Regions from separate parts of the Kosakonia cowanii JCM 10956 genome, predicted to be linked through region 2. Evidence: riboswitches for the same ligand, from Rfam matches in the RefSeq annotation. Region 2 holds a riboswitch; each other region holds the start of a gene.
The links. Region 2 has a riboswitch for thiamine pyrophosphate ahead of thiM (hydroxyethylthiazole kinase). Riboswitches for the same ligand answer to the same signal wherever they lie in the genome.

Region 1 (4,705 bases), 510 kb from region 2:
CGGCCTGGCGAATGGCGGTTAAGTCGGTAGTGGCCAGATCCTCCTGACCGAGATGCACGCCGTAGGCCTGGTGTTTAATCGCCAGCCGCCAGTAATCGTTGATAAACAGCCGCGCGTTGTAACGGCGCGCAAGGGCAATAGCGGCCATCACGTCCGCTTCCACCTCTTCGTCGCGCTTATCTTTGATACGCAGTTGCAGGGTGCGCACACCTGCATCCAGCAGGCGGGCGATCCACTCCACGCTATCGACCACCGGATAGAGCCCGAGGCGAAAGGGCACCGGCGGGAAATCAGGCTGGTACATTACGCCTCCTCCTGTTTCAGGTAGATCTCCCCGCCGCGGGCGCGGAAGTCGCTGGCTTTATCCGCCATGCCCGCGTCGATGCTCTGCGCGGCGGCGTAGTCACGTACCTCCTGCGAAATCTTCATCGAGCAGAATTTCGGCCCGCACATCGAGCAGAAGTGCGCCACTTTGCCCGACTCCTGCGGCAGGGTTTCATCGTGATAGGCGCGGGCGGTGAAGGGGTCGAGGGCGAGGTTAAACTGATCTTCCCAGCGGAACTCAAATCGCGCTTTAGACATGGCGTTATCGCGGATCTGCGCGCCAGGGTGGCCTTTGGCCAGATCCGCAGCGTGGGCGGCGATTTTGTAGGTAATCAGCCCCTGTTTGACATCCTCTTTGTTCGGCAAGCCGAGGTGCTCTTTCGGCGTGACATAGCAGAGCATCGCGCAGCCAAACCAGCCAATCATTGCCGCGCCGATGCCAGAGGTGAAGTGGTCATAGCCCGGCGCGATATCGGTGGTGAGCGGCCCAAGAGTGTAGAAGGGCGCTTCGTGGCAGCTCTCCAGCTCTTCGGTCATATTGCGGCGGATCATCTGCATCGGCACATGGCCAGGGCCTTCAATCATCACCTGCACGTCATACTCCCAGGCGATTTTGGTCAGTTCACCCAGCGTATGCAGCTCGGCGAATTGCGCTTCGTCATTGGCGTCCTGAATCGATCCCGGGCGCAGGCCGTCTCCCAAAGAGAGAGAGACGTCGTAGGCGGCGCAAATCTCGCAGATCTCGCGGAAGTGGGTGTAGAGGAAGTTCTCCTGATGGTGCGAAAGGCACCACTTCGCCATGATTGAGCCGCCGCGCGAGACAATGCCCGTCAGGCGCTGCGCGGTCATCGGCACATAGCGCAGCAGCACACCGGCATGGATGGTGAAGTAGTCGACTCCCTGTTCCGCCTGCTCCAGCAGGGTGTCGCGGAACACTGACCAATTGAGATCTTCAGCGATCCCATTAACCTTTTCGAGCGCCTGGTAGATCGGAACCGTGCCGATCGGCACCGGGCTGTTACGCAGGATCCACTCGCGGGTTTCATGAATATAGCGACCGGTAGAGAGATCCATCACCGTATCCGCGCCCCAGCGGGTTGACCACACCAGCTTCTCCACTTCTTCTTCAATTGATGAGGTGACGGCTGAGTTGCCGATATTGGCGTTCACTTTCACCAGGAAGTTGCGGCCAATGATCATCGGCTCTGATTCTGGATGGTTGATGTTGGCGGGAATAATGGCCCGGCCCGCCGCCACTTCAGCGCGGACAAACTCCGGCGTAATGTTCTCCGGCAGCCGCGCGCCAAACCCTTCGCCCGGATGCTGGCGACGCAGCACTTCACTGCGAATGCGCTCACGCCCCATGTTTTCGCGCAGGGCGATAAATTCCATTTCGGGGGTAATGATGCCCAAACGGGCATAGTGCAGCTGCGTCACGCATTTATCTGCTTTGGCGCGACGCGGCGTCAGCAGGCCGCTAAAACGCAGCGCATCAAGGCCGTCATCCGCCAGGCGCTGGTTGGTATAGGCCGAGCTGCGATGGTCCAGCTCTTCGCTGTCATCGCGGGCGGCGATCCACGCTGCGCGCAGCTTAGCCAGCCCCTGCTGCACATCAATGGCAATCGCCGGATCGCCGTACGGACCGGAGGTGTCATACACCGGCACCGCCTCGTTCTCTTCATACTGCGGGGCGGTTTTGGCACCGCCGACGAGCGTCGGGCTGAGCTGGATTTCACGCATTGGCACGCGAATATCGGGCTGTGAGCCAGTGAGGTAGATGCGGCGGGAGTTGGGGAAAGCGGTGCCTTCCAGCGTATCGATAAAGTGTTGCGCCTGGGCGCGTTGTTCACGGCGTGAAGTAGTAGTAGACATAGCTCATTCCAGTGTCAAAGGAGATGGCTTGTCAGACGACGGATGGAGTAATAGCAGCAAACCGCCCGTGAGGGTGGAGTGGTGGATGGATTACTCTTGTTCCCTTCGCAGGTATTAGCCTGATCAGGTTCCGCGGATCCCGAATTAACGGTCTCAGCCTTTTTACACCTCAGCTTTCAGAAAGCGTGGGTGTAAAAGAGTGGCACTCCGACAAGAAAAACCCCCGCCCGAAGCGGGGGACTGTTTTTTAAACTACGCGTTATTGGTTAAGAACTCAAGCCGGGCGCGCCATCCCGGTTTCATCATTGGCGCTTTCGCTGAGGTGGTTATCAAACGCCAGCGTGATCAGCTGATCTTCCAGCGTAAAACGCGCCGCCAGCGCTTCACCGATGTCTGAGAGAGCCTGCTGGAACTCCATGCAGTTGTCATCATCGATGGACTGTTCGAGGCTGGAATCATAATGTTTCATGATTTCAACGGTATTGGCTTCGAGCTGCGGGTAGAGCTGAGTCGCCGCTAAAAGTGGGCTGGCGCCTTCCATTTCATTGATGATGCGTTCATAAATAGTGAAATGACCGGCGGAAAGGTATTCAACCAGGTTATGGCAAAAATCATCCAGCGCTTTTTCGTTAAGCTGCATGTACGACCCTTTGCCCGGCTTGATTCCCACCAGATTGTAATAGGAGATAAGCAACTGCTTACGTTCGTTGAGCCAGAAATCGATAAGCTTGTTACTTCCCCCCAGTCGTTCTGTCAGGCTTTCTAACTGGTTCAGCATAAATGACTCCGCAAAATGTAAGATTAAAAATGATGTAATAATAATGTTAATAACATGCCAGTGAAGCTAAGGTCGCGCAATGGTACAAACTCTTGAAGCTCATCACCGTGGCTGGTGGATAGTCAGCCATGAACAAAAATTATGGTTGCCCGCTGGAGAATTACCACATGGAGAGGCAGGAAATTTCGATCTTGTGGGTCAACCCGCGCAAATTATCGGCGAATGGCAGGGAGAGAGCGTCTGGCTTGTTCGCCAGCAGCGCTCCAACGAGATGGGATCGGTACGTTTACTGATCGATCAGGATACCGTGCTGTTCCAGTTAGCCGGGCGCGGCGTGCAGCTGGCCGAGTTTTACCGATCGCATCAGTTTTGCGGCTACTGTGGGCACACCATGCACCCCAGCAAAACCGAGTGGGCGATGCTCTGCGACCAATGCCGGGAACGCTACTATCCACAAATTGCCCCCTGCATTATTGTCGCTATTCGCCGCGATGATAGCCTGCTACTTGCCCAGCATACGCGTCATCGTAATGGTGTGTATACCGTGCTGGCCGGATTTGTTGAGGTCGGCGAGACGCTGGAGCAGGCGGTAGCACGCGAGGTGATGGAGGAGAGCGGGATTAAAATCAAGAACCTGCGTTATGTCACCTCCCAGCCGTGGCCCTTCCCGCAATCATTAATGACTGCGTTTATGGCCGAGTACGAGAGCGGTGAGATCGTCATTGATACCAAAGAGCTGATCGATGCTGGCTGGTATCGCTATGACGACCTGCCGCTGCTCCCACCGCCGGGTACCGTCGCGCGCCGCCTGATCGAGGATACCGTGGCGATGTGTCGGGCAGAGAGCGAATAAGGTGTATATACTGGCGGCCTGACGCTTGAGGAACTGACAATGACCGAACTGAAAAACGATCGTTACCTGCGCGCGCTTCAGCGCCAGCCAGTAGATATGACGCCGGTATGGATGATGCGCCAGGCAGGCCGCTATTTGCCGGAATATAAGGCGACCCGTGCGCAAGCCGGCGACTTTATGTCGCTGTGCCGCAATGCGGAGCTGGCCTGTGAAGTGACGATGCAGCCCCTGCGCCGCTACAAGCTGGATGCGGCGATCCTCTTCTCTGACATCCTGACGGTGCCAGACGCGATGGGGCTGGGGCTCTATTTCGAAGCCGGTGAAGGACCGCGTTTTAGCCATCCCATCACCTGTAAAGCGGATGTGGACAAGCTGCCGGTGCCGGACCCGGAAGATGAGCTGGGTTACGTGATGAACGCCGTGCGCACTATCCGCCGTGAGCTGAAAGGCGAAGTGCCGCTGATTGGTTTCTCCGGCAGCCCGTGGACGCTGGCGACCTATATGATTGAAGGCGGCAGCAGCAAAGCGTTCACTAAAATCAAAAAGATGATGTACGCCGAGCCGCTGGTGCTGCATGCACTGCTGGATAAGCTGGCGCAGAGCGTCACCTCCTATCTCAACGCGCAGATCCGCGCTGGCGCACAGTCGGTAATGATTTTCGACACCTGGGGCGGCGTGCTGACCGGACGCGATTACCAGCAGTTCTCTCTCTACTACATGCATAAAATCGTCGATGGCCTGCTGCGTGAAAACGAAGGGCGTCGCGTGCCGGTGACCCTGTTTACCAAAGGCGGCGGCCAGTGGCTGGAAGCGATGGCGGCGACCGGCTGCGATGCGCTCGGCCTTGACTGGACCACCGATATTGGCGATGCGCGCCG
Region 2 (4,705 bases):
TTCTTCTAAGGCGCTTAAGCGTGTTCAAGACATTACTGGTATAAGTTCAGGTTATTCACCTGCTCCTTTTTTACTTCCCCCCACACGTCCCCTTTGTTCTCGCTTCTGACCTGCTCCCCGTTGATTAACACACCACGATGTTAGTAATGTCTTCATAAGCCACATAAGGACATCCCCATGAAGAAGCGTTTTTCCGACGAACAGATCATCAGTATCCTCCGCGAGGCTGAAGCCGGGGTTTCTGCCCGTGAGCTCTGCCGCAAGCACGCCATTTCCGACGCCACCTTTTACGCTTGGCGTAAGAAGTATGGCAGTATGGAGGTGCCCGAGGTTAAGCGCCTGAAGTCGCTTGAGGAAGAGAACGCCAGGCTCAGGAAGCTGCTTGCCGAAGCCATGCTGGATAAGGAGGCGCTTCAGGTGACTCTGGGGCGAAAGTACTGACGACAGACCAGAAGCGGGAAGCCATGGTGTTGATGTGTGATGCGACCGGTCTGTCGCAACGTCGTGCCTGCAGGCTTACAGGTTTGCCCCTGTCGACCTGCCGTTATGATGCTCAGCGTCCGGCTGCTGATGCACATTTATCAGGGCGTATTACTGAACTGGCGCTTGAACGCAGACGTTTTGGTTACCGGCGCATCTGGCAGTTGCTGCGCAGGGAGGGCCTTCACGTCAATCACAAGCGGGTATACCGTATTTACCACCTTAATGGACTGAGTGTAAAACGCAGACGACGCCGTAAAGGGCTGGCGACCGAACGGTTTCCGCTTCTGCGCCCGGATGCGCCGAACCTTACATGGTCGATGGATTTCGTTATGGACGCACTGACCAACGGTCGCAGGATCAAGTGCCTGACCTGTGTGGATGATGTCACGAAGGAGTGTCTGATGATCATCGCAGCTTTCGGTATTGCCGGCGTTCAGATCACGCGCATTCTGGACACCATCGCGCTATTTCGGGGCTATCCGACAACAATAAGAACCGATCAGGGCCTGGAATTTACCTGCCGCGCGCTCGATCAATGGGCCTTTGAGCATGGCGTGGAACTACGGCTTATCCAGCCGGGTAAGCCAACGCAGAACGGATTTATTGAAAGTTTTAACGGACGCTTTCGCGATGAGTGTCTGAATAAACACTGGTTCAGCGATATTCTTCATGCCCGGAAAACGATTAATGACTGGCGGCAGGATTATAACGAGTGCCGTCCCCATTCATCGCTGGATCACCAGACACCAGCTGAATTCGCAACGGACTGGCGAAACAGGAAATATGAAGAAAAACCAACCGACATTACTAACTGAAGGTTGTATCTAATCTTGGGGGGCAGGTCAGTAGACTCAAGATTACTCAAATCAATTCCTATCATGATGTAGTTATCGAGTTCTTAGATGACGGTAATAGTAAATCAGTCAGGTTTAATAATCTCATTAAGGGTAAAGTAAAAGATGGCGAGGTTTAAAAATTAGTAGGTTTTAAAGTTGGTGATATTTACGATAGTAAAAATTACGGGAAATATAAAATCATTGATGTTATCAATGCTCGTAATATAACTATTGAATTTTTAGCTACTGGATATGTCAAAAAAGTACAATCTAGCGTTATTAAAATTTGTGCTGTTAAAGATCCTATGAAGCCTACAGTTTATGGAGTAGGTATTAAAGGTGATAATTTATCTTCTCAAATAGATGGACAAATGGTTAGGGAGTATCGCACTTGGAAGGAAATGCTTAGAAGATGCTACGATGAAAAACATCTAGAACGCTTTCCCACTTATCGTGGCTGTACAGTCTGCGAAAGGTGGCATTCATACGAAAACTTTTATGCGGATATCAAGAAGCTAGAAGGTTATTCTGAATGGCTCACTAATTTTCGTTACCAAATTGATAAGGATATTATTAACCCTTCCAATAAGGTCTATTGTCCTAAATACTGTAATTTTGTTACAGACACTGAAAACTCTCTATATGCTAATCGCCGCCGTCATAATTGGATTTAAATTAAACCCCACTGAAAAAGTGGGACTTCATTCCTTCATTATCTCGTAAGTTATGAGGGGATTTTTCGACGGATAACATCCCTACCTGCAAAATGAATATTTATATAGATAGCTTTTGACTTCATCTTTTTGTAATTAATGTGGAAATAATTTTCATCAATGAAGGTTAGTGTATGAGTTGTAAAGGGCGGTAGTGTTGAATCTGGTGCATCAAATTCTCTTGTTTCAATAGGTTTTCTGTCTAACATACGGCAAAAACGAGAGGCATAATAAATCTCCCAATGAATTAACACTACTGGTCTTGGCGAGAGGTTACGTATTCGGATCTCGTGACCAACATTTGCACTTGTTGTAAAACTCCATCCTAGATCTATTCTTGTCCGATCACGCCACGTTTCCATTACTTTAATGACTGCTAGCCCTGTAGAAACTATGGCTCCCCACCATGAAACAACCATTGATACGGTTACATCTTTGAATAACTCTTGCATTCATCATTACCATTGCTTTGATTCTTTGGATGATGCTAACGCTCTCTTATTGAAAACGCCACATTACAAAACCTCTAATTTTCACCAATCGGCAGATAGGGGTTAAGCTGGCCTTACAGCGGGTAGATGATGCAAGTATTTATTACGTGATTAAGCTATTCGAGGTGTGATAACTGCTGTGATAAACATTGTGATAAATCGAAAATTCTTGCGCCTCATCCATACACCCGGCTACACTAAAAACTTACAACTTGTTTTTGTGCAAATGATTGTTTTGTAATTGATTTGACTCGGGGTGCCCTTCTGCGTGAAGGCTGAGAAATACCCGTACCACCTGATCTGGATAATGCCAGCGTAGGGAAGTCAGATGCCTGCCCGGCATCCCTTCTTCACGCCGGGCAGGAGCAAAATAGATGCAACCTGACCTGCTTGATCCTGTGCACTCTGCACACGCGTTACAGCAACTCCGTACACTCTCTCCCCTTGTTCACTGTATGACGAATGACGTCGTGCAAACCTTTACCGCCAACGTCCTGCTCTCGCTCGGCGCCTCACCGGCGATGGTAATCGATCGTGAAGAGGCGCAGCAGTTCAGCGCCATTGCTGATGCCTTACTTATTAATGTCGGCACGCTGACGCGCGAACGCGCTGAAGCAATGCACGCCGCAATTGAGAGCGCTAACCGCGCGCAAACCCCCTGGACGCTCGACCCGGTTGCCGTTGGCGCACTCGCCTTTCGCTCCGGTTTCTGCCAACAACTCCTCTCTCTTCGACCGGCCGCCATCCGCGGCAACGCTTCTGAAATCCTCGCCCTGGCCGGTATGCCAGGCGGCGGGCGCGGCGTCGACACCACCGATAGCGCGCTGGCGGCGCTGCCCGCGGCGCAGCAGCTGGCTCAACAGACCGGCGCGGTGGTCGCAGTCACTGGGGAGATTGATTACATCACCGATGGTGTACAAACCCTCAGCATCAGCGGCGGCGATCCGCTGATGACGCGAGTGGTCGGCACCGGCTGCGCGCTCTCGGCGGTGGTGGCTGCCTGTTGCGCCTTGCCCGGCGAGCGACGGCTCAATATTGCGTCAGCCTGCCGGATAATGAAGCAGGCGGGCAGCCGCGCGGTGAAACAGAGCGCTGGCCCTGGCAGTTTCGTCCCCGCTTTTCTTGATGCGCTGGCGGCAAACGGGAAGGGGGAGTAATGAAACGGATTAATGCCTTAACCATTGCCGGCACCGACCCGAGCGGTGGCGCGGGGATCCAGGCGGATTTGAAAACCTTTTCGGCGCTGGGGGCTTATGGCTGTTCGGTGATCACCGCGCTGGTGGCGCAAAACACCCGCGGCGTGCAGTCGGTATACCGAATCGAGCCTGATTTCGTTGCTGCCCAGATGGACTCGGTGCTGAGCGATGTGCGCATCGACACCACTAAAATCGGCATGCTGGCGGAAACCGACATTGTCGAAGCGGTGGCAGAGCGTCTGCGCCATTACCAGGTGCGCAATGTGGTGCTGGATACGGTAATGCTGGCGAAAAGCGGCGATCCACTGTTATCGCCTGCGGCGGTCGCCTCCCTGCGCCAGCATTTACTGCCGCAGGTTTCCCTTATCACGCCCAATCTGCCGGAAGCGGCGGCGCTGTTAGATGCGCCCCATGCGCGCAGCGAGCGCGAGATGCATGAGCAGGGCGAAGCTCTGTTAGCGCTCGGTTGTGAGGCGGTATTGATGAAGGGTGGTCATCTGGACGACGCCGAAAGCCCCGACTGGCTCTTTACTCGCGATGGCGCACAGCGCTTTACCACCGTGCGCATTGCAACAAAAAACACCCACGGTACAGGCTGCACGCTCTCGGCGGCGCTGGCGGCCCTGCGACCGCGCCACCCGGGCTGGGCTGAAACGGTTGCAGAGGCGAAAAAGTGGCTTACCGCTGCGCTGGCACAGGCCGATACGCTTGAAGTGGGAGAGGGTATCGGCCCGGTTCACCACTTCCATCAGTGGTGGTAAATCAGAAACCGAAACGTGCCAGCAGAATAAGCTGAAAAAATGCCCGGCGGTGGACATTCTGACGCCAGAGTACCAGGCTTAGTTTGCCCATCGCCAGGCAAGGTGGGTAAGGACAATCCAATTCGCGAAGCGCAAGCTTACGGGAGCATTGTAATGACTGATATTGTGCAGTTACTTGGCAAAGACGCCGACAGCCTTCTGCAACACCGTTGCATGACCATTCCT
Region 3 (4,705 bases), 790 kb from region 2:
GAGCTGTCGGCGTACTCACGCGCCAGCGCGAAAAGCTGCGGCATCGCGGTGCTGGCAAGCGAAGCCAGCAGCACGCCGCAGGTAATTAAGGTCAGATAGTGACGGTTAAACGCAAACAGCAGCGCGTTACCCACCGCCATCAGGCAGCAGAAGAGGATCAGCTTGCGCCGGTCGCCCTGGCTGTCTGATCGTTTTGCCAGCGCAAGGCTGACGAGGATCCCGGCAATGGCGTTGACGGTATAGAACAGCCCGATCCAGAAGGGCTCTGCGCCCACTTCGCGGCTGAGAAACAGGCTCAGCGTCGGGGCCTGTACCGCACCGGCGACGCCCATCATAAAGGCGACGATCATAAACGCGATGTAGACGCCATTCATGCGGCGTCCCATCGTCATCAACCAAAGCATGGCATTTCCTTGTTGAAAGCGGAAAACAGCGACGCAAGCTTAAACGAAAAAAGCCAGCAAAAACATTTTGCTGGCGGGTGCATTCGCACTTAATACTCAGTCACACATGATTCGGGCGAGTCAGTTTTTCCACACGCGTCGTCATTCCCCACTTCGCTATGCGCCTCCTCGCTTTCATCGCAGAGAAGTATCGGCTTAATATAGGGATAAATAAATTGCTGAGTTTTTGCCGGGAGTTCCTCTTTTATGTCCTCTGGTCGCCTGCAACAACAGTTCATCCGTCTGTGGCAATGCTGCGATGGAAAATCTCAGGAAACTACGCTCAACGAGCTGGCGGAGCTGCTTAACTGCTCCCGCCGCCATATGCGCACCCTGCTCAACACCATGCAGACGCGCGGCTGGCTCACCTGGGAAGCGGAAGCCGGGCGCGGTAAACGCTCGCGCCTCACCTTCCTCTACACCGGCCTGGCGTTACAGCAGCAGCGGGCGGAAGATCTGCTTGAACAGGATCGCATCGATCAACTGGTGCAGCTGGTGGGCGATAAAGCCGCCGTGCGCCAGATGCTGGTGTCGCATCTGGGCCGCAGTTTTCGCCAGGGGCGGCATATCCTGCGCGTGCTCTACTACCGCCCGCTGCGCAATCTGCTGCCCGGCTCGCCGTTGCGCCGCTCCGAAACCCATATGGCGCGGCAAATCTTCAGTACCCTGACGCGCATAAATGAGGAAAACGGGGAACTGGAAGCCGATATTGCTCACCACTGGAAAGCGATCTCTCCCCTGCACTGGCGCTTCTACTTACGCCCCGGCATCCACTTTCACCACGGCCGCGAGCTGGAGATGGCGGATGTTATCGCCTCCCTGCGGCGTGCCAGCGCCCTGCCGCTCTACTCCCATATCCGCGATATCGTTTCCCCCACGCCGTGGACGCTCGACATTCACCTCTCGCAGCCCGATAGCTGGCTGCCGTGGCTGATGGGCCACGTACCGGCGATGATCCTGCCGCAGGAGTGGGAGACGCTGACGAACTTTGCCAGCCAACCGATTGGCACCGGCCCTTACGCAGTGATGCGCAATACCCGCAACCAGCTAAAGATCCACGCCTTTGAGGATTACTTCGGTTTTCGTGCGCTGATTGATGAAGTGAATGTCTGGGTGCTGCCGGATGTTGGGGATGAGACCACCTGCGGCCTGACGCTTGAAGGGCCAACCGAGGGCGAAAAAGCGGTGGAGAGCCGTCTCGAAGAGGGCTGCTACTATCTGCTGTTTGACGCGCGATCCAGTCGCGGCGCGAACCCGGCGGTGCGCGAATGGGTAAGCCGGATCCTTTCGCCAACCAATCTGCTGTGGCACGCCAGCGAACAGAATCAGCGCTACTGGTTTCCCGCCTATGGATTACTGCCGCGCTGGCACCACGCGCGCCCCGGCAGCGGTGAAAAGCCCGCCGGGCTGGAGACGCTGACGCTCACCTTCTACCGCGAGCATAACGAGCACCAGGCGATTGCCCACACCATGAGTACGCTGCTGGCAGAACATGGCGTTAAGTTACTGATTCAGGAGGTCGATTACGATGAGTGGCATCGCGGGGAAACAGAGAGCGATATCTGGCTTAACAGCGCCAACTTTACGCTGCCGCTCGACTTCTCGGTCTTCGCTAACCTCTATGAAGTACCGTTGCTGCAACACTGCATCCCGCGCGACTGGCAGGCGGACGCCGCGCGCTGGCGCGCCGGGGAGATGAACCTGGCGATGTGGTCACAGCAGTTGCTGGCGAGTAAAGCGATTGTGCCGCTGATCCACCACTGGCTTCGCATTCAGGGGCAGCGCACCATGCGCGGGCTGCGCATGAATACCCTCGGCTGGTTTGACTTTAAATCGGCCTGGTTTGCGCCGCCGGATCCGTAATGCTTTCAGATTGTTTACCAAATCATTACAATAGCGCCGTTCTCAACGGGGTGCTGCGCTTCACGCGCGTGCTGAGAAAATACCCGTCGAACCTGATCCGGATAACGCCGGCGAAGGGATTTGAGGCTCTCTCAAAATCCTTTGCCACCCATTTATGAGGTGCAAAGTGTTAAAAAAATCGTTGTCACTGCTGCTGCTGATTGCCGCGCCAGTTTTCGCTAAACCCGTCCTGACCGTCTACACCTACGACTCCTTCGCCGCCGAATGGGGGCCAGGCCCTGCGGTAAAAAAAGCCTTTGAAGCCGACTGCAACTGCGAGCTGAAGTTCGTGGCGCTGGAAGATGGCGTCTCGCTGCTCAACCGTCTGCGGATGGAGGGCAAAAAGAGCAAAGCTGACGTCGTGCTCGGTCTTGATAACAACCTGCTGGAAGCCGCGACCCAGACAAAACTCTTCGCCAAAAGCGGCGTGCCGGATGACGCGGTGAAGGTGCCGGGCGGCTGGAGCAATGAGACCTTTGTGCCGTTCGATTACGGCTGGTTCGCTTTTGTCTATGACAAAACCAAACTGAAAAACCCGCCGAAGAGCCTGAAAGAGCTGGTCGAAAGCGATCAGAAGTGGCGCGTGATTTATGAAGATCCGCGCACCAGCACGCCAGGGCTCGGCCTGCTGCTGTGGATGCAGAAAGTCTATGGCGATAAAGCCCCCGAAGCCTGGCAAAAGCTGGCGGGCAAAACCGTTACCGTCACCAAAGGGTGGAGCGAAGCCTACGGCCTCTTTCTGAAAGGTGAGAGCGATCTGGTGCTGAGCTACACCACCTCGCCTGCCTACCACATCATCGAAGAGAAGAAAGAGAACTACGCGGCGGCGAACTTCAGCGAAGGCCACTATTTGCAGGTTGAAGTCGCGGCGCGTACCGCCGCCAGCAAGCAGCCGGAGCTGGCGGAAAAATTCCTCAAATTTATGGTTTCACCCGCCTTCCAGAGTGCCATCCCAACGGGCAACTGGATGTACCCGGTGAGCAACGTCACGCTGCCCGCCGGGTTTGACCAGCTTGAGAAACCACAAACCTCGCTGCAATTCTCGCCGCAAGAGGTAGCAGCCCAGCGCGCAGCATGGATAGCCTCGTGGCAACGCGCAGTCAGCCGCTAATTCCCGGCTGGCTGCTTCCTGGCCTCACCGCCGCCACGCTGATGGTCGTGGTCGCGGTGGCGGCCTTTTTCGCGCTGTGGCAAAACGCACCTGTCGAAGGGCTCTCCGACTTGTTGTCGGACAGCTACCTGTGGCACGTGGTGCGATTCTCCTTCTGGCAGGCTTTTCTCTCCGCCCTGCTCTCCGTGGTGCCCGCCATTTTTCTTGCCCGTGCGCTCTACCGCCGTCGTTTTCCCGGCCGCCAGTTGCTGCTGCGCTTATGCGCGATGACGCTGATCCTGCCGGTGCTGGTGGCGGTGTTCGGTATTCTCAGCGTCTATGGTCGCCAGGGGTGGCTCGCCGCGCTCTGCCAGACGCTTGGCCTTGAGTGGACCTTTTCGCCCTACGGTTTGCAGGGCATTCTGCTGGCGCACCTCTTTTTTAACCTGCCGATGGCCTCGCGCCTGCTGCTACAGGCGCTGGAGCAGATCCCCGGTGAGCAGCGCCAGCTGGCAGCCCAGCTCGGGATGCGCGGCTGGGCCTTCTTCCGCTTTGTCGAGTGGCCCTGGCTGCGCCGCCAGATCCCGCCAGTGGCAGCGCTGATCTTTATGCTCTGCTTCGCCAGTTTCGCCACCGTGCTGTCGCTGGGCGGCGGCCCGCAGGCAACCACCATTGAGCTTGCCATCTACCAGGCGCTCAGCTTTGATTTTGATCCCGCCCGCGCGGCGATACTGGCGATAATCCAGATGATCTGCTGCCTCGGGCTGGTGCTGTTAAGCCAGCGGATGAGTAGAGCCTTCGCCGTTGGCAGCCATCATATTCAGGGCTGGCGCGACCCGGAAACGCGCTGGTTTAGCCGCATCACCGATACGCTGTTAATTGTGCTGGCACTGCTGCTGATGCTGCCACCGCTGCTGGCGGTGATCGTTGACGGGCTTAATGTCAGTTTGCTGAAGGTGGTGGCAGAGCCGGTGCTGTGGCAGGCGGTGTGGACGTCGCTGCGTATCGCGCTGGTCGCCGGGCTGCTCTGCGTGGTGCTGACCATGATGCTGCTGTGGAGCAGCCGCGAACTGCGCGCGCGCCACCGCACTGCGGCCGGGCAGGCGCTCGAACTGAGCGGCATGCTGATCCTGGCGATGCCGGGGATTGTGCTGGCAACCGGCTTTTTCCTGCTGCTCAACAACACCATCGGCCTGCCCGACTCCGCCGATGGCATCGTGATATTCACCAATGCGCTGATGGCGATCCCCTATGCATTAAAGGTGCTGGA

Region 1: linked by a shared signal. The riboswitch ahead of thiC (phosphomethylpyrimidine synthase ThiC) and the one ahead of thiM (hydroxyethylthiazole kinase) in region 2 are both predicted to bind thiamine pyrophosphate.
Region 3: linked by a shared signal. The riboswitch ahead of thiB (thiamine ABC transporter substrate binding subunit) and the one ahead of thiM (hydroxyethylthiazole kinase) in region 2 are both predicted to bind thiamine pyrophosphate.

What each region holds. Positions count from the first base shown of each region.
Region 1 is NZ_CP019445.1:146,897-151,601, reverse strand. Features, by position in the region: gene thiE (thiamine phosphate synthase) at 1-304, opposite strand, end outside; gene thiC (phosphomethylpyrimidine synthase ThiC) at 304-2,196, opposite strand; TPP riboswitch at 2,280-2,416, opposite strand; gene BWI95_RS00690 (Rsd/AlgQ family anti-sigma factor) at 2,471-2,974, opposite strand; gene nudC (NAD(+) diphosphatase) at 3,054-3,827, shown strand; gene hemE (uroporphyrinogen decarboxylase) at 3,867-4,705, shown strand, end outside.
Region 2 is NZ_CP019445.1:4,280,456-4,285,160, reverse strand. Features, by position in the region: one part of gene BWI95_RS20325 (IS3 family transposase) at 178-436, shown strand; one part of gene BWI95_RS20325 (IS3 family transposase) at 436-1,298, shown strand; gene BWI95_RS23425 (hypothetical protein) at 1,625-1,993, shown strand; gene BWI95_RS23420 (hypothetical protein) at 2,044-2,484, opposite strand; TPP riboswitch at 2,766-2,862, shown strand; gene thiM (hydroxyethylthiazole kinase) at 2,898-3,680, shown strand; gene thiD (bifunctional hydroxymethylpyrimidine kinase/phosphomethylpyrimidine kinase) at 3,680-4,480, shown strand; gene fbaB (class I fructose-bisphosphate aldolase) at 4,634-4,705, shown strand, end outside.
Region 3 is NZ_CP019445.1:419,490-424,194, forward strand. Features, by position in the region: gene BWI95_RS01945 (sugar efflux transporter) at 1-404, opposite strand, end outside; gene sgrR (HTH-type transcriptional regulator SgrR) at 651-2,306, shown strand; TPP riboswitch at 2,343-2,443, shown strand; gene thiB (thiamine ABC transporter substrate binding subunit) at 2,473-3,456, shown strand; gene thiP (thiamine/thiamine pyrophosphate ABC transporter permease ThiP) at 3,432-4,705, shown strand, end outside.